Regions from separate parts of the Sphingomonas sp. GW821-FHT04B01 genome, predicted to be linked through region 1. Evidence: predicted binding sites of a transcription regulator. Region 1 holds the regulator's gene; each other region holds the start of a gene.
The links. Region 1 encodes LexA, which represses DNA repair genes until DNA is damaged. Its sites were predicted from a motif close to GTTCCNCNCTTGTTCT; they were not measured.

Region 2: the regulator LexA is predicted to act here: its motif matches at 4,374-4,389, upstream of AC07UH_RS17580 (ImuA family protein).
Region 3: the regulator LexA is predicted to act here: its motif matches at 3,288-3,303, upstream of uvrA (excinuclease ABC subunit UvrA).
Region 4: the regulator LexA is predicted to act here: its motif matches at 5,974-5,989, upstream of AC07UH_RS08520 (ATP-dependent helicase).

Annotation. Positions count from the first base shown of each region.
Region 1 covers NZ_JBWKTR010000003.1:181,222-188,786, forward strand. The annotation lists gene trpE (anthranilate synthase component I) at 1-468, shown strand, start outside; gene AC07UH_RS09705 (hypothetical protein) at 508-930, opposite strand; gene AC07UH_RS09710 (anthranilate synthase component II) at 1,082-1,666, shown strand; gene trpD (anthranilate phosphoribosyltransferase) at 1,663-2,658, shown strand; gene trpC (indole-3-glycerol phosphate synthase TrpC) at 2,655-3,431, shown strand; gene moaC (cyclic pyranopterin monophosphate synthase MoaC) at 3,428-3,895, shown strand; gene AC07UH_RS09730 (molybdopterin molybdotransferase MoeA) at 3,900-5,081, shown strand; gene lexA (transcriptional repressor LexA) at 5,140-5,823, shown strand; gene AC07UH_RS09740 (ComEC/Rec2 family competence protein) at 6,025-7,565, opposite strand, start outside.
Region 2 covers NZ_JBWKTR010000008.1:167,703-175,267, reverse strand. The annotation lists gene AC07UH_RS17590 (error-prone DNA polymerase) at 1-1,878, opposite strand, end outside; gene AC07UH_RS17585 (Y-family DNA polymerase) at 1,875-3,665, opposite strand; gene AC07UH_RS17580 (ImuA family protein) at 3,583-4,305, opposite strand; gene AC07UH_RS17575 (hypothetical protein) at 4,421-4,798, shown strand; gene AC07UH_RS17570 (SOS response-associated peptidase family protein) at 4,811-5,437, shown strand; gene AC07UH_RS17565 (hypothetical protein) at 5,597-6,130, opposite strand; gene AC07UH_RS17560 (hypothetical protein) at 6,232-7,389, opposite strand; gene AC07UH_RS17555 (helix-turn-helix domain-containing protein) at 7,547-7,565, opposite strand, start outside.
Region 3 covers NZ_JBWKTR010000001.1:654,330-661,894, reverse strand. The annotation lists gene AC07UH_RS03180 (M61 family metallopeptidase) at 1-543, opposite strand, end outside; gene AC07UH_RS03175 (methyl-accepting chemotaxis protein) at 757-2,415, shown strand; gene AC07UH_RS03170 (hypothetical protein) at 2,805-3,176, opposite strand; gene uvrA (excinuclease ABC subunit UvrA) at 3,311-6,217, shown strand; gene AC07UH_RS03160 (hypothetical protein) at 6,388-7,008, shown strand; gene AC07UH_RS03155 (hypothetical protein) at 7,048-7,565, shown strand, end outside.
Region 4 covers NZ_JBWKTR010000002.1:493,022-500,586, reverse strand. The annotation lists gene AC07UH_RS08550 (cysteine desulfurase family protein) at 1-775, shown strand, start outside; gene AC07UH_RS08545 (cysteine desulfurase family protein) at 772-1,860, shown strand; gene AC07UH_RS08540 (2Fe-2S iron-sulfur cluster-binding protein) at 1,857-2,162, shown strand; gene AC07UH_RS08535 (hypothetical protein) at 2,278-2,601, shown strand; gene AC07UH_RS08530 (hypothetical protein) at 2,701-3,039, shown strand; gene AC07UH_RS08525 (glycine zipper 2TM domain-containing protein) at 3,059-3,598, opposite strand; gene AC07UH_RS08520 (ATP-dependent helicase) at 3,682-5,970, opposite strand; gene AC07UH_RS08515 (UrcA family protein) at 6,183-6,521, shown strand; gene AC07UH_RS08510 (MFS transporter) at 6,770-7,565, shown strand, end outside.

The DNA.
Region 1 (7,565 bases):
CGCAACGACGTCGGCCGGTCCTCCGCGCCCGGCTCGGTGCGGGTGACGGCGAGTTATGGCATCGAGCTGTACAGCCATGTCATGCACATCGTCTCGAACGTCGTCGGGGTCCTGTCGCCCACCGCCGATGCGATCGATGCACTGCTCGCCGGATTTCCGGCCGGCACGGTCAGCGGCGCCCCCAAGGTGCGTGCCTGCCAGATCATCGCCGAGCTCGAACCCGAACGCCGCGGTGCCTATGCCGGTGGTGTCGGCTATTTCTCGCCCGACGGCTCGATGGACAGTTGCATCGTGCTGCGCACCGCGGTGGTGAAGGACGGCACGATCCACGCGCAGGCCGGCGCCGGCATCGTCGCCGACAGCGATCCCGCGTCGGAACAGCGCGAATGCGAGGCCAAGGCCGGCGCCATCCTCGCCGCCGCGCGCGATGCGGTCAGCCGCGCTGCCGAAGGCGGCTTCGGCCAGTAACCGCCGCCGCGTTTAGTCGCGGCGGCAGAAGATTAGCGATCAGGGGACCGAAGCATCGGCATCCTGCTTGGCACGACGCTCCGCCGCCCATTGGCGGTTGGTCGCCAGCGCACAGCCGCTCTGACCGCCGGTGCCGACCGGCGAACAGGTGTCGGGAAGGCCGCCGGCAGCCCGGCCGACCTGGTCCATCGTCGCGGCGCGATTGCCCCATGCCTGGTTCTTGGCCGGGATCGGACCGCTGTCGCGGAACTGCTTGGGGATGCGATAGGGCTGTTCGAGCGTCGAGCAGATGACGATCTCGGTATCGCTGCTTTGCGGGCATTTCTGGCCGACGCCGAGCGTGACCGCACGCACGCGCTGCGGCGGCGTGCCCGACCCTGCCGTATCCGCCACCGGCGCGCTCTGCGCACCGGCGACTGCGGGCAACGCGATCAAAGCGGCAATCATCAACGGGCGGAACATGGCATGCGTCTCCTTTGCGACTTCAACGTGCAGGCGACGCAGTTTCTCCCGGCGCGCGACACGGAGCGGTTATAAGCGCCCGCAGAATGCTACAGGATTGCCGGGACGCAACAGGCGTTGCACCGGCGCGGGCATCGTTTATGGCGGCGCGATGATCTTGGTCGTCGACAATTACGACAGCTTCACCTGGAACCTCGTCCATTATCTCATGGAGCTGGGCAGCGAGGTGGAGGTGGTGCGCAACGATGCCATTTCGGCGGGCCAGGCGCTGTCGTCGGGGGCCGAGGCGTTCCTGATCTCGCCCGGCCCGTGCACGCCGACCGAAGCGGGGGTCAGCCTCGATCTCGTCGCCGCCGCTGCCGATGCCGGCCGTCCGTTGCTCGGCGTCTGCCTCGGCCATCAGGCGATCGGCCAGCATTTCGGCGGCCGTGTCGAGCGCGGCGGGCTGATGCACGGCAAGACCTCGCCCGTCGCCCACGACGGTACCGGCCTGTTCGAGGGCCTGCCCTCGCCGTTCACCGCGACGCGCTACCACAGCCTGATCGTCAACGACGTGCCCGCGCCGCTGGTGGTGAATGCGCGCGCCGACGACGGCAACGTCATGGGCTTCCGCCACGCGACGCTGCCGATCCACGGCGTCCAGTTCCATCCCGAAAGCATCGCCACCGAACACGGCCATGCGATGCTCGCCAATTTTCTGCGGATTGCCGGCATCGCGGTCAAGGCGCCCGCGTGACGATCCTGACGCTGCTGCCCGATCCGTCGACGCCGCTGTCGCGCGAGAGCGCGGCGCAGGCCTTTGCCGACATCCTCGACGCGCGCGTGTCGGAAGAGGCGATCGCCGCCTTCCTCATCGCTTTGTCCGACCGCGGCGAGACCAGCATCGAGATCGCCGAGGCCGCGCGCGCCCTCCGCGCCCGCCTCATCCCGATCGCCGCCCCCGCCGGCGCGATCGACGTCTGCGGCACCGGCGGCGACGGTCATCACACGCTCAACGTCTCGACCGCGGTGGCGCTGGTCGTCGCGGCCTGCGGCGTGCCCGTCGCCAAGCACGGCAACCGCGCCGCCTCGTCCAAGGCGGGCGCCGCCGACACGCTCGAGGCGATCGGCCTCGACATGGAGGTCGCCGGCGCCACCGCCGAGGGCAGTCTCGCCGATCTCGGCATCGCCTTCCTGTTCGCCGCCAACCATCATCCCGCAATGGCGCGGATCACCCCGATCCGCCGCCGCATCGGCAAGCGCACCATCTTCAACCTGATGGGGCCGCTCGCCAATCCGGCGCATGTCACGCATCAGCTGATCGGCATCGCCCGCCCCGATTATGCCGGCCTCTATGCCGAGGCGCTCGACCAGCTCGGCACCGCCCGCGCCGCGGTGATCTCGGGCGAGGAGGGGCTCGACGAACTCTCCACCGCCGGCCCGAGCATCGCGGTCAACGTCGGCAGCGCGACATTGCCGGCCACGATCACGCCCGAGGATGCCGGCCTGCCGCGCCATCCGCTCGCCGCGATCCGCGGCGGCGACCCCGCCTATAACGCCGCCGCGCTGCGTCGCCTGCTTGCCGGCGAGGCGGGCGCCTATCGCGACGCGGTGCTGCTCAACGCCGCCGCCGCGCTGGTCGTCGCCGGCCACAGTCCCCATCTCACCGCCGGCGCGCACGCCGCCGCGGCCGCGCTCGACGACGGCCGCGCGGGCGCGCTGCTCGACCGCTGGATCGCCTACCGATGACCATCCTCTCCCGCATCATCGAAACCAAACGCGCCGAGGTCGCCGCACGCAAGGCGACCACGAGCCTCGCCGATCTCGACGCACGCATCGCCGCGGTGACCAAACCGCGCGGCTTCCGCGCCGCGCTCGACGCCAGGCCGGGCCACGCGCTGATCGCCGAGATCAAGAAGGCGAGCCCGTCGAAGGGCCTGATCCGCGCCGATTTCGATCCCCCCGCCCACGCCCGCGCCTATCAGGCGGGCGGCGCCGCCTGCCTGTCGGTGCTCACCGACGAGCAATGGTTCCAGGGCTCCGACGACTATCTCGTCGCCGCGCGCGCCGCCTGCGACCTGCCGGTGATCCGCAAGGATTTCATGGTCGATCCGTGGCAGGCGACCGAAAGCCGGTCGATCGGCGCCGACGCGATCCTCATCATCGTCGCCGCGCTCGACGACAACCAGATGGCGGAGATCGAGGCATCGGCGCGCGACTGCGGCATGGACGTACTGGTCGAGGTCCACGACGCGCACGAACTCGACCGCGCGCTCAAGCTCAAGTCGCGACTGATCGGCGTCAACAACCGCGACCTGCGCGATTTCACCGTCGATTTCGCCCGCACCTACGAACTGGTCGACAAGGCGCCCAAGGGCTGCACCTTCGTCGCCGAGAGCGGGCTCGAGACGCGCGCCGATCTCGACGCGATGGCCGCACACGGCGTGCACTGCTTCCTGATCGGCGAGGCGCTGATGCGCGCCGACGATGTCGAGGCCGCGACCCGCGCGATGATCGGATGAGCGGCCTCACCCATCTCGACGCCGACGGCGCCGCGCATATGGTCGATGTCGGCGACAAGGCGGTGACCAGCCGCCGCGCCGTCGCCACCGGCCATATCGCGGTCGCCGCGGATGCGCTCGCCGCGATCCGCGACGGTGCGGCGAAGAAGGGCGACGTGCTCGCCGTCGCCCGCGTCGCCGGCATCATGGCGGCGAAGAAGACCGCCGAGCTCATCCCGCTCTGCCATCCCCTCCCCCTCACCCGCGTCACGCTCGATCTGGTGCTCGACGACACCGGCATCACCGCCACCGCGCTCGCCGCGACCGACGGCAAGACCGGCGTCGAGATGGAGGCGCTCACCGCCGTCTCGGTCGCGCTGCTGACCATCTACGACATGGCGAAGGCGATGGACCGCGGCATGACGATCACCGGCATCCGCCTGCTCGAAAAGGCCGGCGGCAAGTCCGGCGACTGGCGCGCCTGACGCCATGGCCTTGCTGCCGATCGCCGAGGCGCAAGCCCGCCTGTTCGCCTCGGCGGCCCCGGTCGCCGTCGAAGAGGTACCGCTCGCTCAGGCGCACGGACGCTGGGCCGCCGCCGACGTCGTCGCCCGCCGGACACAGCCGGCGACCGATCTGTCGGCGATGGACGGCTATGCCATCCGCTTCGCCGACCTCCCCGGTCCCTGGACGCTGATCGGCGAAAGCGCCGCCGGCCGCCCCTTCGCCGGCGCGGTCCGCCCGGGCGAAACGGTTCGGATCTTCACCGGCGCGGCGATGCCCGCGGGCGCCGACACGGTGATGATCCAGGAGGAAGTCGCCGCCGACGGCACGGCGATCCTGCTGATCGGCGAAGGTCCGCCGACGCACGGCCGCAACACCCGCCGCCGCGGCCTCGATTTCACCACCGGTGACCGGCTGATCGCGCAGGGCGAGCGGCTGACCGCCGCGCGGATCGCGGTCGCGGCGACCGGCGGGGTGGCGACGATCGCCGTCCACCGCCGCGTGCGGGTCGCGATCTGCGCGACCGGCGACGAATTGGTCGAGCCCGGCCGCGGCGCCTCGGCCGACGTGCTCCCCGAATCGAACCGCGCGATGCTGGCGGCGCTGCTCGCCGACCTGCCGATCGAGTTGATCGACCTCGGCATCCTCCCCGACGATCTCGGCACGTTGCGGGACGCCTTCGCCGGTGTCGATGCCGATTTGCTCGTCACCACCGGCGGCGCTTCGGTCGGCGACCACGATCTCGTCCGCCCGGCGCTCGAGGCCGCCGGCGGCAGCATCGACTTTTGGCGGATCGCGCTGCGCCCCGGCAAGCCGATGATGGCGGGCCGGCTCGGCGACACGATCCTGCTCGGCCTGCCCGGTAATCCGGTGTCCGCGTTTGTCACCGCCTTGCTGTTCGTCAAACCGCTGGTCGCGCGCCTCGCCGGCGCCGTCGACCCGCTACCGCGCACGACGATGACCATCCTCGGCGAGGATCTGCCCGCGAACGGCCCGCGCACCGACTATCTGCGCGCCGAGCTGCGCGACGGTCGCGCCTTTGCCTCGACCATCCAGGACAGTTCGATGCTCCTCACGCTCGCCCGCTCGCACTGCCTGATTGTGCGGCCGGTGGACGCGCCTGCCGCCAGTGCGGGCGACTCGGCAGAAATCCTCGTCATCGCTTGACGGGCGCTATCCTGTTCCCTAGAAGTTCCGCGTCTGTTCCGACGGGGAAGGTCCGCTCATGCTCACGCGCAAGCAACACGAGCTCGTTTGCTTCATCAACGACCGGCTGGAAGAAACCGGCATCTCGCCCTCGTTCGAGGAGATGAAGGAAGCGCTCGACCTGAAATCCAAATCGGGCGTCCACCGCCTGATCAGCGCGCTCGAGGAACGGCATTTCATCCGCCGCCTGCCCAACCGCGCCCGCGCGCTCGAAGTGCTGCGCATGCCGGAACGGTCGGAACGCAAGCCCGCGCCGGCCGCTCCGGCCGCGCCCCCTGCCAAGACCGGCAACGTCCGCCCCACGGCGACGCCGGCCAACGACGTCATCGAGATCCCGCTGCACGGCCGCATCGCCGCCGGCGTGCCGATCGAGGCGTTCGAGGGAAGCTCGATGCTCGCGGTGCCGGCCGCGCTGCTCGGTTCGGGCGAACATTATGCGCTGGAAGTATCGGGCGATTCGATGGTCGAGGCGGGTATTCTCGACGGCGACTATGCGCTGATCCGCCGGACCGAAGTCGCCCGCGACGGCGAGATCGTCGTCGCGCTGATCGACGACAGCGAGGCGACGCTCAAATATTTCCGTCGCGAGGGCGCGATGGTCCGGCTCGATCCGGCCAACCGCGCCTATGAACCGCAACGCTACGTGCCCTCGCACGTCCGCGTGCAGGGCAAATTGTCGGGCATCCTGCGCCGCTACGATTGAGCCGCCGGCGGGATCGCATATGGGCCTCCATGTACGCCCAACGCTTTCCACCCTCTCTCGGTCACCCCGGACTTGTTCGAGACCTCTGGGAACGTCATCCCGGTGCTCCTGCGAAAGCAGGAGCCCAGGAGTCCGGAACGCCATACGCCGTTGTTCTGCTTGGCTCTGGACTCCTGCGTCCGCAGGAGCACTGGCGGACTTTCACGAGGCACCCCATCGACGCTTTCTATGGTGCTCGCCCGTCACCGCCGGCATGACCCGCACGGCAGCGAACCACGGATGTGCATCCCCGTCGCGCCGCACCGTCCGCACCTCGCCACCCGCGAAGGTCACCGCGACCCCGCCGATCCGCCGCAGCATCGGCGCGTCCAGCCGGAGCCAGCGCGGCCGGCACGCCCGCGGCAGATGGCGTTCGCTCACCACCACATCCGCACGCGCACAGGCCGTCGCGAGATCGTCGCGGTTCACCGGATACAGGCTCCGCGTCGCCAGCACCCGCCAGCGCCGCCCGCCCGCATCCACATCGGCCGCGCACGCATCGCGCGTGCAGCGCGCCGCCGCCTGCTCCCCCAATAGCATCCCCGCGTCGGCGCCGCCGTTTTCGGCGAGCATGTCCCGCGTATAGTCCCCGGCCCGATCACGCAGCAGCGCCAGACCGCCGCCGACACGCACCGCCATATGCCGCCCGTCGCCCGTCACCAGCAGGTCGGGCGCGGGCGTCAGCCACGTCCAGCCCGCACCGATGACGAGCGGTACCACGCCGAGCCGCCGCCACCGCGTCCGCCACAAAGCCAACCACAATCCCCCCGCCACCAGGAGCGCAAACGCCGCCGCCGGCATCGAAGGCAGCGCAAGCGACGATCCCGGCGCCGCGGCGACCGCATGCGCGAGGACCAGCAACAGGCGCAGGGCAATATCGGTCGCCCACCAGACCGGCCCGCCGCAGCCCAAGGCGTCGAGCAGCAGGGCGAGCGCCTCGAGCGGCATCACCACGAAGGTGGTGAGCGGGATCGCGACGATGTTCGCCGCCGCGCCGTAGAGCCCCGCTTTGTGGAAATGATAGACCGCGATCGGCATCAGCGCCGCCTCGACGACCAGCCCGGTGAGCAGCAGCGACGCCAGCGACCGCAGTACGCGAGCCATTCGCCCCTCCTCACGCGGCGCGAACCACGATTCGATACGCGGCTGCTCGTGCAGCGCGACGATCGCCGCGATCGCCGCGAAGGACAGTTGGAAGCTCGCGCCGGTCACCGCCTCCGGCCAGACGAGCAGCACCGTCATCGCGCCCGCGGCGACCAGCCGCAACGTCACCGCCTCGCGCCCGAGCACCAGTGCCCCCAGCACCAGCAGCGATGCGACGCAGGATCGGATCGTCGGCACCTGACTGCCGGTGAGCCAGGTATAGCCGATCGCCGCCAGCGCTCCTGCCGCCGCCGCGACCAGCGGCAACCGGACGCGGATCGCCAGCCACGGCCACAAGGCGAGCAGCCGCATGACCAGCAGCATCGTCGCGCCGACGGCTGCGGTGATGTGCAACCCGCTGACCGACAAGAGATGCGCGAGGCCGGCACGGCGCATCGCTTCCGAATCGTCCGGGGTGATCGCACCCTCGTCACCGGTGGCGAGCGCGGCCGCGATCCCGCCGCGGCTGCCGTCCAGCCGGGCGGTGATATGATCGGTCAGCCGCGTCCGCAGGCCACCCCCCGCCGGGGCGGGCCGGATCACCGTCACCGGCGCGAAAC
Region 2 (7,565 bases), on a different contig from region 1:
CGGCTTCTCGCGCCCTTCGCGGCGGCGGAGATAGGGGTGGACCATGTCGCCCTGAATGGGCCCCGGCCGAACGATCGCCACCTCGATGACGAGGTCGTAGAAGCGTGCCGGCTTCATCCGCGGCAACATGCTCATCTGCGCGCGGGACTCGATCTGGAAGGTGCCGAGCGTGTCGGCCTTCTGGATCATCGCATAGACGTCGGGATCGTCGTCCTGCAGGTCGGCCATGCCGACGCGGATGCCCTTGGCCTCCTCCAGCATATTGAAGGCGCGGTTCATGCAGCCGAGCATGCCGAGGCCGAGCACATCGACCTTCATGAACTTCAGCGCATCGATGTCGTCCTTGTCCCATTCGATCACCTGCCGGTCGACCATCGCGGCGGGTTCGATCGGCACGAGATCGTCGAGTCGGTCGTGCGTCAGCACGAAGCCGCCGGGATGCTGCGACAAATGCCGCGGCGTGCCGATCAGCTTGCGGGCGAGGTCGAGCGCCAGCCGCAGCCGGCGATCCTCCATGTTGAGGTTGAGCTGCTGGACCTGTTTCTCGCCGACGCCTTCCTGGCTCCAGCCCCACACCAGCCCGGCGAGTGCCTTGGTGAGATCCTCGGGCAGGCCCAGCGCCTTGCCGACCTCGCGCACCGCGCCGCGCGCGCGATAGCGGGTGACGACCGCGGTCAGTGCGGCATGGGTGCGGCCATAGGTCTCATAGATCCACTGGATGATCTCCTCGCGGCGCTCATGCTCGAAGTCGACGTCGATGTCGGGCGGCTCGCGGCGCTCGCCCGAGATGAAGCGCTCGAACAACAGCTCGTGCTTGATCGGGTCGATCGAGGTGATGCCGAGCATGAAGCAGACGCAGCTGTTCGCCGCCGAGCCGCGGCCCTGGCACAGGATGCCGCGGCGCCGGCTTTCCGCAACGATACTGTTCACGGTCAGGAAGTAGGGCGCATAGGCGAGTTCGGCGATCAGCCGCAGTTCGTGATCGATCTGCGTCCGGTATTGCGCGGGCACGCCGTCGGGGAACCGGCGTTCCACGGCGGCCTCGGTAAGCTGTTCGAGCGCCTGTTGCGCGGTCAGCCCGTCGACGACGCGCTCGTCGGGATATTGGTAGCTCAACTCGCCAAGGTCGAAGGTGCAGCGGCGCGCGATCTCGGCGGTGGCGCGGATCGCGTCGGGGAAGGCGGCGAAGCGACGCTCCATCTCTTCCGGTGATTTGAGGTGCCGGTCGGCGTGGCGTTCGCGGCGGTAACCCAGCGTATCGACGGTGCATTTCTCGCGGATTGCGGTGACGACGTCCTGCAGCAGCCGTGCGTCGGGCGCATGATAGAGGATGTCGCCGACCGCGACGGTTGCGACCCCTGCGTCGGCTGCCTGCCGGGCGAGGTCGTGCAGGCGCATCGCATCGTCGGGCCGTCGCCGGAAGGTGAGCGCGCAATAGCCACGGTCCCCGAATACCTCGTGCAGATCGCCGAGATCGCTGCGGGTGGCGTCACCGGGCAGATCGGGAAGCAGGATGGCGATCAGCCCCGCGTTCCAGGTGACGACGTCCTCCCACGCCAGCGCGCAGCCGCCCTTGCCGGCGCGGGACTTGCCGAGCGTGAGCAGACGGGTGAGGCGCGACCAGGCGGGCTTGTCGGTCGGGTAGAGCAGCAACATGCGCCCGTCGTCGAGCCGCACCCGCGCGCCGGCGATCATCCGCACGCCGGTCGCTTTCTGTGCCTCCCAGCCACGGACCAGCCCGGCGACGCTGCCGAGATCGGTAAGCCCAAGCGCGGCATGACCGAGCAGCGCCGCTGCCGCGAACAGTTCGTCCGGGCTGGAGGCGCCACGCAGGAACGAGAAATGGCTGGTGACCTGGAGTTCGACGTAGGTCATCAGCCAAACAGTCCATGCAGATACCAGCTCAGGTCGCCGGTCGCGCCATCGACACCGTCGCCGCGGCGGAACAGCCAGAAGCGTGCGCCGGTATCGTCCTCGACGCGGAAATAGTCGCGCACCGCCCATAGCTCGCCGTCGCGCCGCCACCATTCGCCATGGATGCGCTCGGGGCCGTCGCCGGCGACGACGGCATGGACATGTCCGCGCCACGTGAAGCGTCGAGGCGGCGCGTCGGGCAGCAAGGCCAGCACGCCGACCAAGGGTTCGGGCCGGTTGAGGAGCCGCACCGGCCGCCGCCACGCGGGCCAGCCGGTCGGGGCGGCGAGCGGCGCGGTGCGACGGACGGCGCGCTCGGGCACGTCGCTCTCTACCGGCGCTGCGGTAAACAGAGCCGCATCCCCCACGCGGCCGGCGATCTGATCGACAAGCGTCGCGACATCCGGCGGCGCATCGTCGCCGGCGAGGCTGGCGGCGAGCGCGGTCGCGCCGAGCGGATCGGTACGGGTGGCGGCGAGCCGCATCGTCTCGATCCCGTCGCCCGGATCGATCGTCTCGATCCTGAGATGCAAGAGGCGGGCGAGATGAGCCGCGTCGCGCGTCGGTCGCGACGTCCCGATGGCGAGCCGCTGCTCGCTGCCGTCGATCCGCTCGATGACGAGCAGCAACGTGCGCGCGCCGGCGCCGCGCTCCTGCAGCAGCCCGATCATATCGGCGAGAAGATCGCGGATGACGTGTTCGATCGCCTCGGCAGTGCCGATCGGCTCGAGCAGGCGGCGGCGGGCCAGCGGCGTCTCCTCCGGGACGACCGGCACGATCGGTTCCGCCACCCGGCCGAGCGCCTCGTCGAGACGGCGCACGCTGGCGAGCCCCAGCCGGCGCGCGAGGGGACCGCGCGGCAGCGGCAGCAGATCGGCGATCCGGTCGAGCCCGAACCGCGCCGCGGCGGTCAGCGCCTCGGGCGTCAGCCGCAGCGCGGCGGGCGGCAGGCCGGCGAGCGCCTGCGCCTCGCCGCCGTTCGGGATGGCGCTGATCACGTCACGCCCGAACCGTGCGAGTGCGTGCGCGGCGCCCGGCGTTCCCGCCACCGCAACGCGTGCAGTATAGCCGAAGCGCCGGCAGAAGCGGACCAGCCGCCGGCAGAAGCGCGCCTCGCCGCCATGAAGGTGCGCCGTACCGGTCAGCTCGATCCACAGCCCGTCCGCGCCACTCGCCGCGGCGGTGGGCGTCCAATGCCGCACCGCATGCAGCGCGAGGCTGTCGAGCACCGCGCCATCGGCGGCGCGATCGGCGGCACGCACGTCGAGTTCGGCGACCAGCGCGCGCGCCTGCGTCACAGCCATGCCGGGTATCAGGCCGAGCGAAAGCGCGGCGGGACAGGCGGCGGTGATGACGTGGCGCTGACCGGCCTGCTCGGCGAGGACCAGCGGCACCGCATGCGCGACCGGCACGGCCACTGGCAGGGCCGTGGGCGTACCGCCTGATGTTACCGGTCGCTTGAACGGATGATCCGCCGCCTCGGAACGCCGGCCGAGTTCGCGCATCGTCGGCTGCTGGTGGCGCGGCAGCGCCGCGGCCTGCTCTTCGATCGCTGCACGTGCGCCGTCGTCGCGCGCCCAGCGTGCGCCCGGGCGCCAGCCGCCGCCCCGCGGCACCGAACAGGCACCGGGGTCGTCGTCGATCGGCAGCGATGGCGCAGGCTGCGGTTCAGGCAGCGCGCGCGGTCGCTCGAGCCGGCGCAGTCGCTCGATGGCGAGGTGCGGCAGGTAGAGCGAGGCGACCCGTGTCATCGCATGCCTCCAGTTGCAGGGTGAAGGGGGGACCACCGCGCTGGCGCGCGAGGTCGACGGTCCAGCGTGCCCGGCCGACGCCGGGTGCCGGCAGCCGCTCGGAGGGCGCGCAGGCGATCCGCCAGCGGGTCATCGCCGCCGAGAGGTCGGACAAGGGCTCGACGCCGGCCTTGCGCCAGCGGCGCGCGAGCAGCGCCGGTGCGTGGCCGCTCATCGCAGCAAGCTGCAGCCGCCGTGTCGCGACCATATCGGCCCGCTTCACCTCGCCGACGACCGCGGCGAGCCCGCCGTGGCGCAGGCCATCCTCCATGACGGCGAGCACTTGTTTGTCGTCGCGTGCCTCGACGAACAGCAGCGTCGCCGGGTCGAGCCCGGCCTGCTCCAGACCGGGGGCATAGAGGTCGAAGCGGGTCAGCGCCCAGAGCACGCGCTTGCCGGATCGCGCCGCAGCGCGGGCGGCGATGCCGACCGAAAACAGCGTCGCCGCGGCATCGTCGGTGAGCGTCGGCGTCGCCGGCGACACCTCGTGCAGGCCGCCCAGCACGAGTCCGCCCTCGGCGAGTCGCCTGTCGATCGCAGCGATGCCGAAGGGCAGAACCGCCAGCTTCGGCCCGCGCACGGCACCCAGCTCCTCGCGCAAGCGGGCCAGGGCCTCATCGGGTTGGGGGTTAGCGGACATGGCTGTTGCGACTCATCTGTTCGCTATATGTTCCAGAATTGTTGACGAAGGGTCAAGGCGTTACGGGAGGGATTCGGTGAACCGAAACGGGATCGACGCTGCCGAGGCCGCAGCTCGAACGGGGTCAGCGCGCGCGGACTACGACCATGTCGGGCGTCGCCTGCGCACGCTCGAGCAATGCGCGCTGTACAAGCGGACGTTGCGTCTGACCTGCCCGCGCTGCGGTCATGTCCGGGTGCTGGATGCGGTATGCCTGTGGTGGATGTTCAACCGCCGCGGCTGGGACGATGGCCTGCCCGCCGTTGCAGCCCGCCTGTGCTGCGCCGGCTGCCGTGCGCAGAAGGCAACGGCGCGACCGCGCGTTACGGTCGGCCGCGAACCTCCGACCGGCGCGCCGCTGCCCTATCCGGACGAGGCGACGTGGAAGAAGCTTGTCTCGCGCCATCGCTCGTGATCGAAGACGAAGATGTGCAATCTCTATAACTTGAAGGTCGATCCGCGCGGCTATTTCGATGCGCTCGCCGCGGTCGACGATGCCGCCAACGTGCTCGGGATAGAGAAGGACTATGCCGCCCCCGGCAAGCCCGGCTATGTCGTGCGCTACGAAGATGGCCGGCGGGTGCTGAGCACGATGCGCTGGGGCTTCCCGACGCGGAAACCCCGCAAGCGTGCCGCGCGCGAGGGGGAACTGCCGTTCCTCTACGACTGGTGGACCAACGCCCGCAATCTGCACAACAATTTGTGGAAGCCCTGGCTGCTGCGGACCGAGCATCGCTGCCTCGTGCCCTTTACCCGCTTCGCCGAACCCAAGGCTGTCTCCGACCGGCAGGGGCCGGGCGACACCAACTGGTGGTTCACCGTCGAGGACCAGCCGGTGCCGTGCTTCGCCGGCCTGTGGAAGGTCGATGCCGACCACGACCGCGTCTATGCCTTCTGCACTACCGAGCCCAATCCGCTCGTCGCGCTCAAACACCCGAAGGCGATGCCGGTGATCCTGCTCGCCGAGGATCAGGAGCGCTGGCTGACCTCGCCGGTCGAGGAGGCGTTGACGATGCTCACTGCCTACCCCTCACAGCTAATGGGTGTCGCCTGACCAATGGCCCGCAATCGCTATATGACGGCTCGCCAAGCGATCAGCGGCTGCATGTGCGACTATCCGTTGATGGTAATGCCGCTTGGCAATGATGCAATGATGCGGGTGATTATACTGGTGGCACGTTGCGTCAACGGCACTGCGTGGTTCCAACCAAAATCATTGCGCTTGGAGTAAACAAGGCAGGCTCAACTCCACAATTGAATGAGTTGCGAATTTCGGTCCTTCACCGCCACGAAGCCGAGTAATCGACGCTCGTCCTTCGTCTACCAGCCGATACGATGATTTGTCATGTGGCAGAGCCGCTACCCAGTGGCTGTCGTCACGGTACGGCACGATAAAGGCGAAGTGATCACCCTTGGCGTAGGCCGTGCGATAACGAGTTGCGAACGGTATCCTAGTGGAACCGGCACGCAAGGCGACACTAAGCGGTAGATCGAAGCGGTCGGCCATGATCACGCAGAGGTCACGAACTTGGAACGAGTCAATGCCGCCGACGGCCGGGTCGCCTTTAAGAATGCGCAGGTCACATCCGGGCACCCGAAACAGGCATTCGACTGCCTCATCAAAAAGATCCTGCATATCATCGCAGTTTAACGGTGGACACGCAATCTCTCGGAAAGAATGAACAGCGTTGATAGCGGCGTAAAAACCACATAGTCCATCGTGAGGGCTTTGCTTAAAATAGTTCACAGCGGCGTCACCCTTCTTTAAACGGAAACAGCCCGGGTGAACTAATCACCCGGGCTGTCGCATTGTTGTTTCACGATAAATCTTAGTTGCGTTGAGCTGCCTCAATCAGTCCAACTTGATTCTGGCTGAGCATTATTGAGGTGTTTGACACGGCTTAAGAGGCCGCGGCGGGTATGGCGTGCTCTGTTGAAGCTATTTGCGGGCTTTCGGGCGGTATGGTTCTCAACAGGCATCGGTTCCCCCGTGAAGGTGAGGGCGGGTGCTGAAGCGTTGATCACTGGTACGGGTGGCACAATGGTCGGCACAGGCCGTGCGGATCCGCCATCACAGCGATACGGAAGGTAATGCTTGCTGCCGTGGTCTTGCCGCAACCGCTGCCAAAAGGCCCATACATCCAGTTCAGTCGGTACGCTGATCGGGCAGGTGCGAGCGCGATGCCATTTAGTGACTTCGGCTCGGAGGGTCTGCCGAACCTCGCTGCCATCGCCCACACCGAACATCACGTTCATCAAATCGACTTGCGATTGCCCTTCGAATAGCCGCACTGCGAACTCATTGCGATAGCCCTTGATGGTCTCCATCATCAGAAACTTCCCAAGCTTGTGCTTGTTGGGCATCAAGTTTTTGGCACTGGGGCGTTGCTTCATCAGGTAATGCGCGACCCGTGCAATGTCGCCAGGAGCTATGACACTGATGTGGACTGGATCGGCGCCTAGCGTACAACTCCAAGCAGGAGATGCACACAGGGCGGCGGAAGACTGGTTGTGATTTAAAGGCCTATCGGTCCAGGCGATTGCATGGGCGCCCAACAGCAACGATCGGCCGGCACCACCGCGGGGGTAATTGATGACGGGATGAACCTCGAGCATGACGAACGCGTGCAGATCCAAGCTGGCGATGGCTCGGCGGACCTTTTCGATCGTTTGCTGAATAGACAAATATGGCACGCGATCAGAGGTGTAGCCGGAGTCATCGCAGAAGCTCAGCATGTAATAGGTGCGACCCGCCGGCGCATTGGTCTGATGGGAGGTCATAATTGAGGCCAGCCCCTTCGAAGCATGGTACCGCGCCCGAAGGTCGGACCACAGGAGCTGCTCTGCTCGATGGCGTTCGCCCATCAATCCGAGTGCAATCGCATGGTCGTCGCTGCTAAGCTTCCACAGCCGGCAGTAGCGACTAATTTTTTTGGCACTTTCTATAAATTCGCTTCGCGTTCTACGTTGGGGGTCGGGTTCATTAGGAAGAATTTTCTTGGGCATGAGCGTGGCCTAAAGGGACGCATCTAGTCCTCCGCGCACATCGTTTGACATGCACGGGGGCTAAATGGGTTATGTGGGTGTGTATTGCTAAGGGGCGTAGTGAGATTGACGTTCAGCTAGCCCGGCATACGTCACTTCGGTGAAGTGGGCCTCTTGTTTAGCGTAATTTACCTAGG
Region 3 (7,565 bases), on a different contig from region 1:
GGGAAGCTGCGTCGCGATCCGCCATTTGGGGTCGAACGGCGTGAAGCGCACGCGGATCGGCTGCGCGTCATAGCCCTCCGCCCACAGGAAGGTGGCGGGCATGTTGAGGTGCGCATGCGTCGTGTCGATCTGCGCATAGGTGCCGTCGCCCCAGTCGCCGAACAGGGTGTAGGTGACGACGACGGTGCCGTCGTGTCCGGCGACCGTCCAGCCATAGGGATCGCTGCGGATCAGTCGCAGCGGGCGCCCTTTGCCGTCCTTCGCCGACACCGCATAGACGTTCTTGGCGAATTCGTGGATCGCATAGCGTCCCGGCGACGAGCGTGCCATCCGCACGCGCAGCGGCCCCGCCGGCACCCGCGCGAAGGTCGCGGTGATCTGCGCCTCGTGATGCACCGCATTGGGGAAGGCGACGTCATACGCCGTGCCGGCGCGCGCGCCCGGATCCTGCGCCTGCTGCGCGACGACCGCCTGCGCCGCCGTCTGCGCCTGCGCGGCGGCGGCCGCGAGCGTTGCCGCGGCAATCGCCAAAACCGCCGTCACTCGTGCCGTTGCTCTCATCATCGTCCCCTTGCCGCTACCGCCGCGACGTCATGCCGCACCTATAACCATGCCGCTCCGGTCCGGTCCATTGCCGCTCGGCAGCACGCGTGAATCGCCCGGTCCGATATTTGCTCCCGAAGTATAAAGGCGCGATCCCGCGCCTCTATAATTGGTGGGGCGGCTGCTCTTTTCCGCCATCAGAGGGATAGACTCTTGCCGCTCCGCCGCTTCAACGTCCGCGTCATCGCGCCCCTGGTCGGCGCGATCCTGTTACTGTGGCTGCTGGCGGGCGTGACGTACCGCGAGGACCGTGCGCTGGAGGCGGCGAACGTCGCCGCACTGGAAGCGCAGGAGCGGGTGCTGGCCGTGACCGAGGTCCGTTCGGTTAGTCGCTCGCTGCAGCGCGACGCGCTCAACCTCATCACCGAAACCGATCCCGAGGAACGGGGGATCATCGTCCGGAAGTTCGACACACGCTCGCAGCAGATGCGCCAGATGTTGCGCGACCTCGAGGACACCAAGGCGCGCCACGTCCTGCCCGAGGATTATTTCCACCTGTCGCACACCGTCGTCGCCGCACTGGGCGAGGTCGCCGCCGAAGCGAACGCCGGCAACCGGTCCGATGCGTTGCGCCATCTGCGCGAAGTCGTCCGCCCCGCCGAACGGGCCGCTTCGAAGGTCGCCGACGCCCAGATCGATGCGATGACCGCAGAGGTCGCCGCGCTGCGCCACAAGGCCGCAGTCGCGCAACGCGCTGCGAACCGGACGCTCTTGGCCGCCGTGACCTTTCTCAGCCTGCTCGCGGTCGCGGTCGGGGCGCTGACCGAGATGATCCGTCGCGAGCAGGCCCGCCTCATCGTCCGCAGCATCGGCGGCGCGCTGCACAAGCTCGCCGGCGGCGATCTCACCGTACGGGTCGAAGGCGCCCTCGCCGGCGAGTTCGGCAAGCTTAAGAGCGATTTCAACCACGCCGCCGACGCTTTGGGGACGGCACTGGCCTCGGTCCGCCTCAGCGCCACCGATATCGCGTCCGGCGCGCAGGAATTGATGCAGTCGTCGAACGACCTGTCCCAACGTACCGAACGGCAGGCGACGAGCCTCGAGGAAACCGCCAGCGCGCTCCAGCAGCTCAGCGGCGCGCTGACCGACTCCGCCGGCAACGCCGTGCAGGTGCGCCAGGCGGTTTCGGAAGCGCATGTCGACGCCGAAAAGTCGGGCGACATGCTCAAGGACGCGGTCGCCGCGATCAACCGGCTCGAACAATTCTCCAACGAGATCGGTGAAATCCTCGTCGTCATCGACCGCATCGCCTTTCAGACCAACCTGCTGGCGCTCAACGCCGGGGTCGAGGCGGCACGCGCCGGCGAAGCCGGCAAGGGCTTCGCGGTCGTCGCGCAGGAGGTGCGCGCGCTTGCCGGACGGTCGGCCGAGGCCGCGATGGACGTCAAGCGACGGATCGGCCGCTCGGCCGAGCAGATCGGGCTCGGCGTCCGCTCGGTCGGCGACGTCGAGATCGCCCTCGGCCGGGTGATCGAGCGCGTCGGCAAGATGGCACTGCTGACCACCAACATCGCCGAGAACGTCGAACATCAGTCCCTCGCCTTGCAGCAGATCACCGCCGCGGTGGCCGAACTCGACAATGTCACGCAGCAGAACGCCGCGGTCGCCGAAGAAGAGACCGCCGCCGCCCGCAAGCTGGTCGACGAGACGCATGCGATGACCGACCAGATCGAGCAATTCCGCTTCACCGAATGGGAGGCCGCCAACGACCTCCTGCCCGAGCGCGACCGCCAGCCGCGTCGGGCATGGCGGCAACGCCCGGTCGACCTGACGCCACAGACGATCGTCCCGATCAAGCAAAGGCTGTCCTGATCCCTGCGGGGCCAGATCGACATTCCGTATCCCGGCCGATGATGAGCGCCGAAGCTTCGCTCTTCCGTCACCCCAAAGCGATCGCACAGGGGCGTTCGCACGAGCCCACCGTCTGCCAAGCCCACCCCGTCACCCCGGACTTGTTCCGGGGTCCACCCTGCGGCGAGGGATAAGGCTGGACGGGACACCATGCCGCACGGCCCGGCGGACGCCGGAACAGGTCTAGACTCTAAGACAATCCACATCAGCACAGTGCTCCTGCGAACGCAGGAGCCAAGAGCCAAGCAAAACAACGTCTTACGGCGTTCTTTTGGCAAAGGCCCCCGACAAAACCGCGGTGATGCACCCGGAGGGGTCAGGGCCGCGACACCACCGCATGCCGATCCGGCCTAGGCCTTCTTCCCCCCGAACAACCGGCCGAGCAGCGCCTCCGCCGCCTTGCCCACCGCATCGGCGATCGCCTGCGGATCGGGTTGCGTCTGCGTGCCCTGCGGCGGTTCGGGTGGACGCGGCGGCTCGGGTGCCGCCCCCGGCACCGGCGGCACCGGCCGCTCCCCCGCCGCCTCGCGCTTCGTCCGGCCCTTCGCCACCGCCGCGGTCGCCGCCGCGGCGGCCATCGTCAGCCCCGCCGCGAGCATCTCGCGCCCCTGCGGGCTGTTCGCTTTCTCCAGCAACGCCCCGCCCGCCTCGCGCAGCTCCTTGGGCAGGCGGATGCCGAGCACCTCCTTGGGGAGCTTCGCCTTCTTCGTCTTCTTGCCCATGCGCGGCCTCTCTGTCTGTGTGTCGCCGAGATAAGACACGCGCCGCGCGTTTCAACGTGGTGCTGGCGAAGCCTCCCGCGCGTTCCTACTTCCCGGACTAGCCCCAGACACAGAACAGAAGTAGAACCCGCCACATGCTGACCAAAATCACCGTCCGCGGCGCGCGCGAGCACAACCTCAAGGACGTCGACGTCGACATCCCCCGCGATACGCTGACGGTGATCACCGGCCTGTCCGGCTCGGGCAAGTCGTCCCTCGCCTTCGACACCATCTATGCCGAGGGCCAGCGCCGCTACGTCGAATCGCTCTCCGCCTACGCCCGCCAGTTCCTCGAGCTGATGCAGAAGCCCGACGTCGATCATATCGAGGGCCTGTCGCCGGCGATCTCGATCGAGCAGAAGACGACCAGCCGCAACCCGCGCTCGACGGTGGCGACCGTCACCGAGATCTACGATTACATGCGCCTGCTCTGGGCGCGCGTCGGCATTCCCTACAGCCCCGCGACCGGCGAACCGATCGCCGCGCAGACCGTCAGCCAGATGGTCGACCGCGTCCTCGCGCTGCCCGAGGGGACGCGCCTCTATCTGCTTGCCCCGGTCGTGCGCGGCCGCAAGGGCGAATATCGCAAGGAGCTCGCCGAATGGCAGAAGGCGGGCTTCACCCGCGTCCGCATCGACGGCGAGATCCACGAGATCGACGAGGCGCCCGCGCTCGACAAGAAATTCAAGCACGACATCGAGATCGTCGTCGACCGGCTCGTCGTGCGCGGCGATGCCGCGACGCGCCTCGCCGAGAGTTTCGAGACCGCGCTCAAACTCGCCGACGGCCTCGCCTATGTCGATCCCGCCGACCCCGTCGAGCCGCACACGCCCAAGTCGGAAGTGCTCGGCGACAACGCGCCTCCCGGCCGCATCGTCTTCTCCGAGAAATTCGCTTGCCCGATCAGCGGCTTCACCATTGCCGAGATCGAGCCGCGATTGTTCTCGTTCAACGCGCCGCAGGGCGCCTGCCCGGCCTGCGACGGGCTCGGCGAGAAACTGCTGTTCGACGAGGATCTCGTCGTCCCCAACCACGGGCTCAGCATCAAGAAGGGCGCCGTCGTCCCATGGGCCAAGTCCAACCCGCCCAGCCCCTATTATATGCAGGTCCTCGGCAGCCTCGCGCGCGAATTCGACTTCAGCCTCGACACGCCCTGGGCCGACCTGCCAGAGGCGATCCACGCGCTCATCCTGCACGGCAGCAAGGGCAAGCCGGTCACGCTGACCTTCGTCGACGGCAAGAAGGCGTATGACGTCAAGAAGCCGTTCGAGGGCGTCGTCGGCAACCTCAACCGCCGCCTGCTCCAGACCGAGAGCGCGTGGATGCGCGAGGAACTGTCCAAATACCAGAGCTCGCGCCCGTGCGAGGTCTGCCACGGCGCGCGCCTCAAGCCCGAGGCGCTGGCGGTCAAGATCGCGATGCGCGACATCGCCTATGCCACGCATCTCTCGGTGGTGGACGCGCTCGCCTTCTTCACCGACCTGCCCAACCATCTCGGCGACCAGCAGCGCGCGATCGCCGAGCGCATCCTGAAGGAGATCGTCGAGCGATTGGGCTTCCTCAACAACGTCGGCCTCGACTATCTCAACCTCGATCGCACCAGCGGCACGCTGTCGGGCGGCGAGAGCCAGCGCATCCGCCTCGCCAGTCAGATCGGCAGCGGCCTGTCGGGCGTGCTCTACGTGCTCGACGAACCCTCGATCGGGCTGCACCAGCGCGACAACGACATGCTGCTCGCGACGCTCAGGCGCCTGCGCGACCTCGGCAACACCGTGCTGGTGGTCGAACATGACGAGGATGCGATCCGCACCGCCGATTACGTCATCGACATGGGGCCGGGCGCCGGCGTCCACGGCGGCCAGATCGTCGCGCAGGGCACGCTCAAGCAAATCCTCAAGAGCAAGACGAGCATCACCGCCGACTATCTCAACGGCACCCGCCAGGTCCCGGTGCCGGCGAAGCGCCGCAAGGGCAACGGCAAGCAGCTCACCGTCCACAATGCGCGCGCCAACAACCTCACCGGCGTCACCGCGAGCATCCCGCTCGGCACCTTCACCTGCATCACCGGCGTGTCGGGATCGGGCAAGTCGAGCTTCACGATCGACACGCTCTATGCTGCTGCGGCGCGCGCGCTCAACGGCGCGCGCATCCTCGCCGGCAAGCACGACAAGGTCAGCGGCCTCCAGCATCTCGACAAGGTGATCGACATCGACCAGTCGCCGATCGGCCGCACCCCGCGTTCGAACCCGGCGACCTATACGGGCAGCTTCACGCAGATCCGCGACTGGTTCGCCGGCCTGCCCGAAAGTCAGGCGCGCGGCTACAAGCCCGGCCGGTTCAGCTTCAACGTCAAGGGCGGCCGCTGCGAGGCGTGCCAGGGCGACGGCGTGCTCAAGATCGAGATGCACTTCCTCCCCGACGTCTACGTCACCTGCGACGTCTGCCACGGCGCGCGCTACAATCGCGAGACGCTGGAGGTGAAGTTCAAGGGCAAGAGCATCGCCGACGTGCTCGACATGACGGTCGAGGATGCCGCGGAATTCTTCAAGGCGGTGCCGCCGATCCGCGACAAGATGGAGATGCTGGTCGAGGTCGGCCTCGGCTACGTCAAGGTCGGCCAGCAGGCGACGACGCTGTCGGGCGGCGAGGCGCAGCGCGTCAAGCTCGCCAAGGAACTCGCCCGCCGCGCGACCGGCAACACTTTGTACATCCTCGACGAGCCGACCACCGGCCTGCATTTCGAGGACGTCCGCAAATTGCTCGAAGTGCTTCACGCGCTCGTCGAGCAGGGCAATACGGTGGTGGTGATCGAGCACAATCTCGACGTCATCAAGACCGCCGACTGGGTGGTCGATCTGGGTCCCGAAGGCGGCGTCAAGGGCGGCGAGATCGTCGCGGTCGGCACGCCCGAAGTGGTCGCCAAGGAACCGCGGAGCTTCACGGGGAAATATCTCGCGCCGTTGTTGAAGGCGCGCGGCGGGGAGGCGGTGGCGGCGGAGTAACGCCCGCATTTCCCCAAAATTTTTGCGGCGATGCGCCATCGACGAATTTTGCGGATTTCTTCGTTAGATCAACGGGCAACGACAGGTGTTGGATTACGTAATCGCAGAGTAAGGTTCCAGGGCCGTCTCGATGTCACTTCCACGTCAAAAAGCGATGGGAAGGTGCTGCCATGACATTCGCAGCCTCTGTGTTCGCCGCTCTTTCGATCGCAACCTCCGCCACCGCGTCGTCCGAACCGCCACCGCCACCTGCCCTGCAGGCACTGGTCGTCTCATCCGATTATCAAGCAAATATCGCACGCCTGTTTTCGCAATTGCCGGCGCCTGTTTTCCAAAGGTGCCCGTCGTTGATATCGAAGGGCTCTACGGTGACGATGATCGAGCCGGTATCGTTCGCGCCGGATGGATATCCGACGTCCGGACTTTGGGAGCAAAGCTTCCCGGTAAGCGGGTGCGGTAACGATACGACGATCAACTTCTTTTTCCGAGCCCAGTCCGACGAGAAGATAACCAGTATCGTCGGAGTTCCGGGAGAAACCCATGCCGACGTGATATTGCAAAGCGATGCGGTCGGGATGATGGCAACGGCAGTGAAAGCTGCCGCCCCCAATTGCGAACAGATCACTGTGCAAGACAGCAAATATCTGGGACCGGTCGGAAAATCTCACAAGGCTTGGCAGGAAAGCTGGCTGCTCGCAGTTTGCGCCCGCCCCACCCACATAACGCTGACCTTCACGCCCGACGATACCGGCACGAAGATATTGGTATCGCCTGTTAAACAGATGCCGTGATCCGACCCGAGAAAGAAATCGAAACAAGCGGAACACCCTATGATCATTATGGCATTAGTGGCTCAGGTTGCGGCCACCCCGACGTTTGCAGAATTCAAACGTCTTGCTCCTTCGATCGCTGGCGATCTCGTGCTGCAAGGGCAAACACACGGCCGGATCGACTCCGTCATTGCTCCGGTCGGCGGGTTGATCGCTCCGGGCGTGGTTGAGGCAGAGCTCGTGGAACAGCCCGTCGCGACCGAGCGAGGATGTATTAGAAAACGTTGGGCCGTGAGTTTTAGCGCGCCACCCAGTGCGGATATCAATACCGCCACGCTCGCTCGTAGCCACAGCTCAACCGAGATAGGAATGCCGAGGCCGCACGGTTGTCGAACCGCATCCTATGCGCATCTCAATCCCGGTATCGATCAAGCGCAAGGGTTTCGTAGTTTGACGGCGCTGGAGCAGATACGCTTGGGCGCACGCAACCTCCGGTTTCAATGTTCCGATGAAACGTCATCCGGTCTTTGCCGGAATGACCGGACCATCCTCCGCGTGCTGAACACTCTGACGCCATG
Region 4 (7,565 bases), on a different contig from region 1:
GGTACTGCGCGCCGGCGGCGATGCCGCCGTGGCGCCGGTGGGTGCGGACGGGATCGTCGATCTGGCGGCGCTCGCGGCGCTGCTCGCGGCGGGGCCGGCGCTGGTCTGCGTGCAATGGGCGAACAGCGAGACGGGGGTGCGGCAGCCGCTGGCACCTATCGCTGCGCTGGTGCGCGACGCCGGCAGCCGATTGCTGGTCGATGCCGCGCAGATGCCGGCGTCCGTCGAGCTGGCCGAGGTTGCGGATATGGTGGCGCTGTCGGCGCACAAGCGCGGCGGCCCGCCGGGGATCGGCGCGCTGCTGGTGCGCGATCTCGCGCTGCTGCATCCCAGCGGCGGGCAGGAACGCGGCTACCGACCGGGGACGGAGAACCTGCCCGGCGCGCTCGGCTATGCCGCGGTGCTCGGCGAGGCGGAGCCGGACCATGGCGTGCTGCGCGCGCGGCTCGACGATGCGATCCTGCGGTCGGGGGGCGAGATCGTCGCCGCCGACAGTCCGCGCCATCCGGCGATCGGATCGTATCGTCTGCGCGGCGTTGCGGCGGCGGCGCAGCTCATCCTGCTCGACAGCGCCGGCTTCGCGGTCTCGGCGGGCAGCGCCTGTTCGAGCGGCAGCATGAAGCCGAGCCATGTGCTCGGTGCGATGGGCTGGGACGCGGCCGCCGGTCGCGAGGTGATCCGGGTGAGCTTCGGGCGCACCACAAGCGAGGCGGACGTCGACGCCTTCGTCGCGGCGTGGCGGCAGATGGCGAAGACGACGCGCCGCGCGGCATGATCTATCTCGATTATCAGGCGACCACGCCGCTCGCGCCCGAAGCCTTGGCGGCGATGCTGCCATGGCTCGAATCGCAACATGCCAATCCGCATTCGCCACATCGGCCGGGCCGCGCCGCCAAGGCGACGGTCGAGGTGGCGCGCGATGCGGTGGCGGCACTTGCGCCGGCGGGGGGCGCGCTCAGCTTCACCAGCGGCGCGACCGAGGCGCTCAACTGGGCGATCAAGGGGACCAGCGGCGCGATCGTCACGCTGGCGACCGAACATGCCGCGGTGCTCGACACCGTTGCGGCGGAGGCGGCCCATGGACGGCAGGTGACGGTGCTGCCGGTCGGCGACGACGGGCTGGTCGACCTCGATCGGGCCGCGGCGGCGATCGGGCCGGGGGTGGGACTGGTCGCGGCGATGCTGGTCAATAACGAGATCGGCGTGATCCAACCGATCGCGGCGCTCGCCGAACTGGCGCATGCGGCCGGCGCGCTGATGCTGTGCGATGCGGTGCAGGGCTATGGGCGTATGCCGGTGCCGGCGGGATGCGATCTGATCGCGGTGTCGGCGCACAAGCTGCATGGGCCGAAGGGGATCGGAGGCTTGTGGATTCGCGACGGCGTGACGCTGGCGCCGCTGATCCACGGCGGCGGACAGGAGGCGGCGGGACGCTCGGGAACGCTATCGCCGGCGCTGTGCGCGGGTTTCGGTGCCGCGGCGCGGCTGATGACGGAGCGGGCTGCGGCCGATGCGGCGCATGTCGATCGGCTCTGGGCGATCGCGACCGCGGCGCTGGCGGGATGGGATGTCAACGGGTCGGTGACGCGGCGGTATCGCGGTAATCTCAACGTGCGACGCGACGGGCTCGACGTGGCACGGCTGATGAGCGACTGTCGCGATCTCGCCTTTTCGGCGGGATCGGCGTGTGCGAGCGGCTCGGGCCGGTCGAGCCACGTGCTGCGCGCGCTCGGCCTGACCGAGGCGCAGGCGCGGTCGAGTATCAGGCTCGGTTTCGGGCGCTATACCGGCGAGGACGCGCTGCGGGACGGACTGGCGGCCATCGTCGCGGCAGCGGCGCGGCAGGGGGGGATGGCATGATTCGCGTGGTGTTCGTCGATCCGGATGGCCGCAGCCGACAGGCGGAAGGCGCCGAGGGCACCCGATTGCTCGATCTCGCGCAGGCGGATGGCCATCCGCTCGAAGGGACGTGCAACGGCGACATGGCCTGCGCGACCTGCCACGTCGTTATCGCCGCGGAGGATTTCGCCCGCATGCCGGCGGCGCGCGAGGAGGAGGAGGATTTGCTCGATCTGGTCCCCGCCGCGTCGCGGACGAGTCGCCTCGCCTGCCAGGTGCGGCTGACCGCGGCGCTCGACGGGTTGACGGTGCGCCTGCCCTGACGGGGTGGCGGGGCAGCGATCCTGACATTTTCACAACCGCGGGTTCAGATCGCATGCATGGCGCCCGCGCCATGGTGCGGACATGCCCGATGTCGGGCGTGTGAGGAGTAACCCCATGAAGCTCATTGCTTTGTTCAGCGCCGCGGCGCTCGCTGCCGGCACCTTGATGACCGCCGCGCCCGCCGAGGCGCAGCGCTACGGCTACGATCGCAGCTATCACCGCGGGTACGATCACCGCGGCTACGACCGGCGCGACGACCGCCGCTGGCGTGATGGTCCGCGTTTCCACGGGCGCGGCTACGATCGTGGTCGCGGTTATGGTTATGGCGGCGGTTACGGGCGGGGCTATGGCCGCGGTTATGGTCGCGGCCGCGTCGTCTGCCGGGTGCATCGCGGCTATTACGGACCGCAGCGGCGCTGTTTCACCGTCTATCGCTAAAGCGGACGGCGGCTGGCGGGGCGATCCGCCGGCCGTGAAACATCGTTAACGGCAAAGCGTTCTTGCTGCGACGCAACACGAACGTTTATGGTGCCGCCGATGACCCAGACCGAAGCCGCGACTGCCGCACCGACGGGACCGGTGCCGACGATGTTCGAAGCGATCGTGCGCCTGCTGACCGTGACCGCCACCTACAACAAGGGGACGGTGACGATCGCGCCGCATATTCTCTACACCCGCCATGGCGAGATCTACGTCGACGCGGTGACGGTGGAGCGTGACGGCAAGCCGCCGCGCGAGGAGAAGGTCGGCACGTTCAAGATGGACGGGCTCGGCGAGCCGACGCTGACCGACAAGGCGTTCGCGCCGAGCAGCCTGTTCGAGCCCGAAGCCGAGAAATATGCGGGCGTGACGCTGATGGCGGTCGAACGGGCCTGACCGTCCGACCGCCGCTCGCTCAGCGGCAGCGCACCTGCGCCTGATTCTGGTCGATCGCCTTGCCGGCGAGCGCGCCGACTGCGCCGCCCAGCAACGTGCCGACGATCCGGCTGTGGCCGCCGTCGATGACGTTGCCGAGGATGCCGCCCGCCGCACCGCCGGCGATGAGGCCGGTCGTGCCGTCGCTGCGCTTGCAATAATAGCGGCCGTCATTGCCCGCATAGACGCGGTCGTTGGGGCTCAGCACGCGCTCCTGCGCGCCCGGACGATAGTAGCGTGCGGGATCGTAGCCGTTTTCGTACCGGTCGTCGTCGCGATCGTCGTAGCGCTGCTCGTCATAGCCGCCCGGCACCGGCGCCTGGCGATAGCCGCCCGGGCCCGGCGTGCCGCGCAGCGCGCGATAGCGGTCGAATTCGGAACGGTAGCGCGCCATCTCGGCATCGAACCGCTGTTGCGCAGCGGCGAAGCGGGCATCGTCGGCGGCGGACTGGGCGATCGCCGGGGCGGTCGCGGCGAGGCTCGCGCAGACCGCGGCGGACAGCAGAAGGGACCTGAACATCGGGATGATCCTCTAAGGGACCCGTGGAGTCGGGTCCGCAACGAGCATAATCCGATCCGACCTTGGCGGTTCCTGAACGACCCTCACCCGATCGTGACGAAACTGTCCATCACGCGCTTGCGGCCCGCCGCCTCGAAGTCGATCTCGAGCTTGTTGCCCTCGATCTCGGCGATCGCGCCATAGCCGAACTTCTGGTGGAAGACGCGCAGGCCGACCGACAGGTCGCTGCGCCCCTTGTTGCCGATGCTGACCGCGCTCGACCGGCTTTCGACGACGCGCGTCGGCGCGGTCGAGAAGCCCGAGCCGCTGCCCGCCGCGCGCTGCCAGCCGGGACCGCGGCCGGTGCCGCGGCCGACGTCGGCGAAGGGGTCGGCGCGTTCGCTCCAGTTCGCGCGCCACAGGCTCTCGCCGCCCGACATCGTCGTCTCGGCGTCGGTATGTTCGGGGGGCAGTTCGCCGACGAAGCGGCTCGGGATGCTCGACGTCCACTGGCCGTAGATGCGGCGGTTGGCGGCGTGGAGGATCGTCGCGCGCCGCCGCGCGCGGGTGATCGCCACATAGGCGAGGCGGCGTTCCTCCTCGAGGCTCTTGGTGCCGCCCTCGTCGAGCGAGCGCTGCGACGGGAACAGCCCCTCCTCCCAGCCGACGAGGAAGACGGTGTCATATTCGAGGCCCTTGGCGGCGTGGATCGTCATGATCGTCACCTGCGGGTCCTGGACGCCGCCCTCCTTGTCCATGACGAGGCTGACGTGTTCGAGGAAGGCGCCGAGCGATTCATATTCCTCCATCGCGCGGACGAGTTCGGACAGGTTCTCGAGCCGGCCGGCGGCGTCGACCGATTTCTCGGCCTGCCACATTGCCGTATAGCCGCTCTCGTCGAGCAACTGGCGGGCGAGCTCGGCATGTGGCAGGTCGCGCGCCATGTCGCGCCAGCGGGCGATGTCGCCGACGAGGTTGCCGAGCGCGCGGCGCGCCTGCGGGGTCAGTTCGTCGGTGTCGAGGATGCGCGCCGCGGCGATGGTCAGCGGTATGCCCTCGATCCGAGCGAGCTGGTGGATCTTGGCAAGCGCCTTGTCGCCGAGCCCGCGCTTGGGGACGTTGACGATCCGTTCGAAGGCGAGGTCGTCGGCGGGCTGGTTGACGATGCGCAGATAAGCGAGCGCGTCGCGGATCTCGGCGCGTTCGTAGAAGCGGAATCCGCCGATGATGCGATAGGGCATGCCGATCGCGATGAAGCGATCCTCGAATTCGCGAGTCTGATGCTGCGCGCGGACGAGGATGGCCACCTCGTCGAGGCTCTTGCCGCTGCGCTGCGCCGCCTCGATCTCCTCGCCGACGCGGCGCGCCTCCTCGGGGCCGTCCCAGACGCCGAGCACGCGCACCTTCTCGCCCGCGTCGAGCTCGGTCCACAAAGTCTTGCCGAGCCGCCCACCGTTGTTGGCGATGACGCCCGAGGCGGCGCCGAGGATATGCGGCGTCGAGCGGTAATTCTGTTCGAGCCGGATCACCTTCGCGCCCGGAAAGTCCTTCTCGAACTTGAGGATGTTCTCGACCTGCGCGCCGCGCCACGAATAGATCGACTGGTCGTCGTCGCCGACGCAGGCGATGTTCTTGCGCGCCTGCGCGAGCAGGCGCAGCCAGAGATACTGGACGACGTTGGTGTCCTGATATTCGTCGACCATGATGTACTTGAACCGCTCCTGGTACATTTTCAGCACCTCGGGATAGGTCTTCAGCACGGTCAGCATGTGCAGCAGCAAATCGCCGAAATCGCAGGCGTTGAGGGCCTTCAACCGCTCCTGATATTGCGCGTAGAGTTCGCCGCCGCGGCCGTTGGCATAGCGTTCGCTTTCGCCGGCATCGATATCGGCGGGAACCAGCCCCTTGTTCTTCCAGTCGTCGATCAGCCCGGCGAGACTGCGCGCGGGGAAGCGCTTCTCGTCGAGATCGGCGGCGAGGATGAGCTGTTTTAGCAGCCGAAGCTGGTCGTCGGTGTCGAGGATGCTGAAATTGCTCTGCAACCCGACCAGCTCGGCGTGGCGGCGCAGCATCTTGGCGCCGATCGCGTGGAAGGTGCCGAGCCATGGCATGCCCTCGACCGCGTCGCCGACGAGCCGGCCGACGCGCTCGCGCATCTCGCGCGCCGCCTTGTTGGTGAAGGTGACGCTGAGGATCTCGGACGGCCACGCCTTGCGCGTCCACAGCAGATGCGCGAGCCGGGCGGTGAGCGCGGCGGTCTTGCCGGTGCCGGCGCCGGCGAGCATCAGCACCGGGCCTTCGGTGGTCAGGACCGCATCGCGCTGCGGCGGGTTGAGCCCCTTGAGATAGGGCGGGTCCTGCAAGGCGTTGGCGGGGGCGCTGAGATCGGTCACCGGCGAACAGGTAGGGAACGGCGCGCGAGCGGGCAAGTCCGATCGGCCACCGGTCGTCATCAAGGCGACACCGGCATGTAACGCATGCGTAACGACCGACTGCTAGGGCGACCCCGCCGGCGGAATGGTCGGCTTCGTCCAGCCGGCGCCCGGGAGGCGCGCGGGGATCGAGCCGGCCCGCCGCGGCGAGTCCGATTTGCAGGAGTGTCATCATGAAGACGTCGCATCACGCCGCCATCGCGGCGGTCGCCTTGTCGTGCCTGTTCGCCGCGGTTCCGGGCGCCGCCATCGCCGCGGAGCGCGAGCCGGTGCAGGTCAAGGTGTCGGCCAAGGGGCTCGACCTGCACAGTGAATCGGGCCGGCGGTCGCTGCAAGGCCGCATCGTCCGCGCGGCGCGCGCGGCATGCATCCCCAATGGTGCGACGCTGGAGATGCGACTCGACGCGCTGCGCTGCGTCAGGGAGATTTGCGACGACGGCACGCGCCAGCTCGCGGCACGGGCGGGCGACGTGCGACTCGCCGGTCTGCATGACGCCGATCGCGCGGAATAAGGCTTTTCGCTCGGCGGCGCGGCGATCGCCGTCGCGTCGCGACGAGCGGTCAAGTCCATGAAAAATCGGGGCAGCCGCAAAGCGACCGCCCCGTAGTTCAGGGAGGGTCGGCCGACAGGGGAGGCGACCGACACGTCGCTACCCACAGGGGGAGAGGAGCAGCGACGTTCTCTCTCTAGGCGTGGATTGTTGCGAACGGATTTCACAACTGTTGCCCGCAACGATTTTTTCGCGATTAGAGTGACCGCATGCCTTCGCCGTCCGCCACGCCGCCCGCGCCCGCCTCCGCCCGACGCATCCTGACCGCCAGCCTGGTCGGCACTGCGGTCGAGTTCTACGATTTTTACATCTACGCCACCGCCGCCGCTTTGGTGTTCGGCGAATTGTTCTTCCCTGCCGAGAGCAAGACCGCGCAGCAGATGCTGAGCTTCGCCAGCTTCGGCCTCGCGTTCATCGCGCGGCCGGTGGGCGCGATCGTGTTCGGTCATTTCGGCGACCGCGTCGGCCGCAAGTCGACGCTCGTCGCCAGCCTGATGCTGATGGGCGGGTCGACCGTCGCGATCGCCTTCCTGCCGACCTACGATCAGGTCGGCTGGGTCGCGCCGTTGCTGCTGTGCCTGCTGCGGCTGGGGCAGGGGTTCGGGCTCGGCGGCGAATGGGGCGGGGCGGCGCTGCTCGCGGTCGAGAACGCGCCGCCGCACCGCCGCAATACCTGGGGCATGTTCCCGCCGCTGGGTGCGCCGGTCGGCTTCCTGATGGCGAACGGATTGTTCCTCATCCTCGGGCTGGCGCTCGACGAGGCGCAGTTCCGGGCGTGGGGCTGGCGGCTGCCGTTCCTGGTCAGCGCGGTGCTGGTCGTGCTCGGGCTATGGGTGCGGCTGAAGCTCACCGAGACGCCCGCGTTCGTCGAGGCGGAGCAGGCGGAAGCGCTGCCCAAGGTGCCGATCGCGACGCTGATGCTGGACCATGGCCGCGCGGTGCTGGCGGGGACGGGCGGGGTGATCGCCTGTTTCGCGCTCTTCTATCTCGCGACCGCCTTCACGC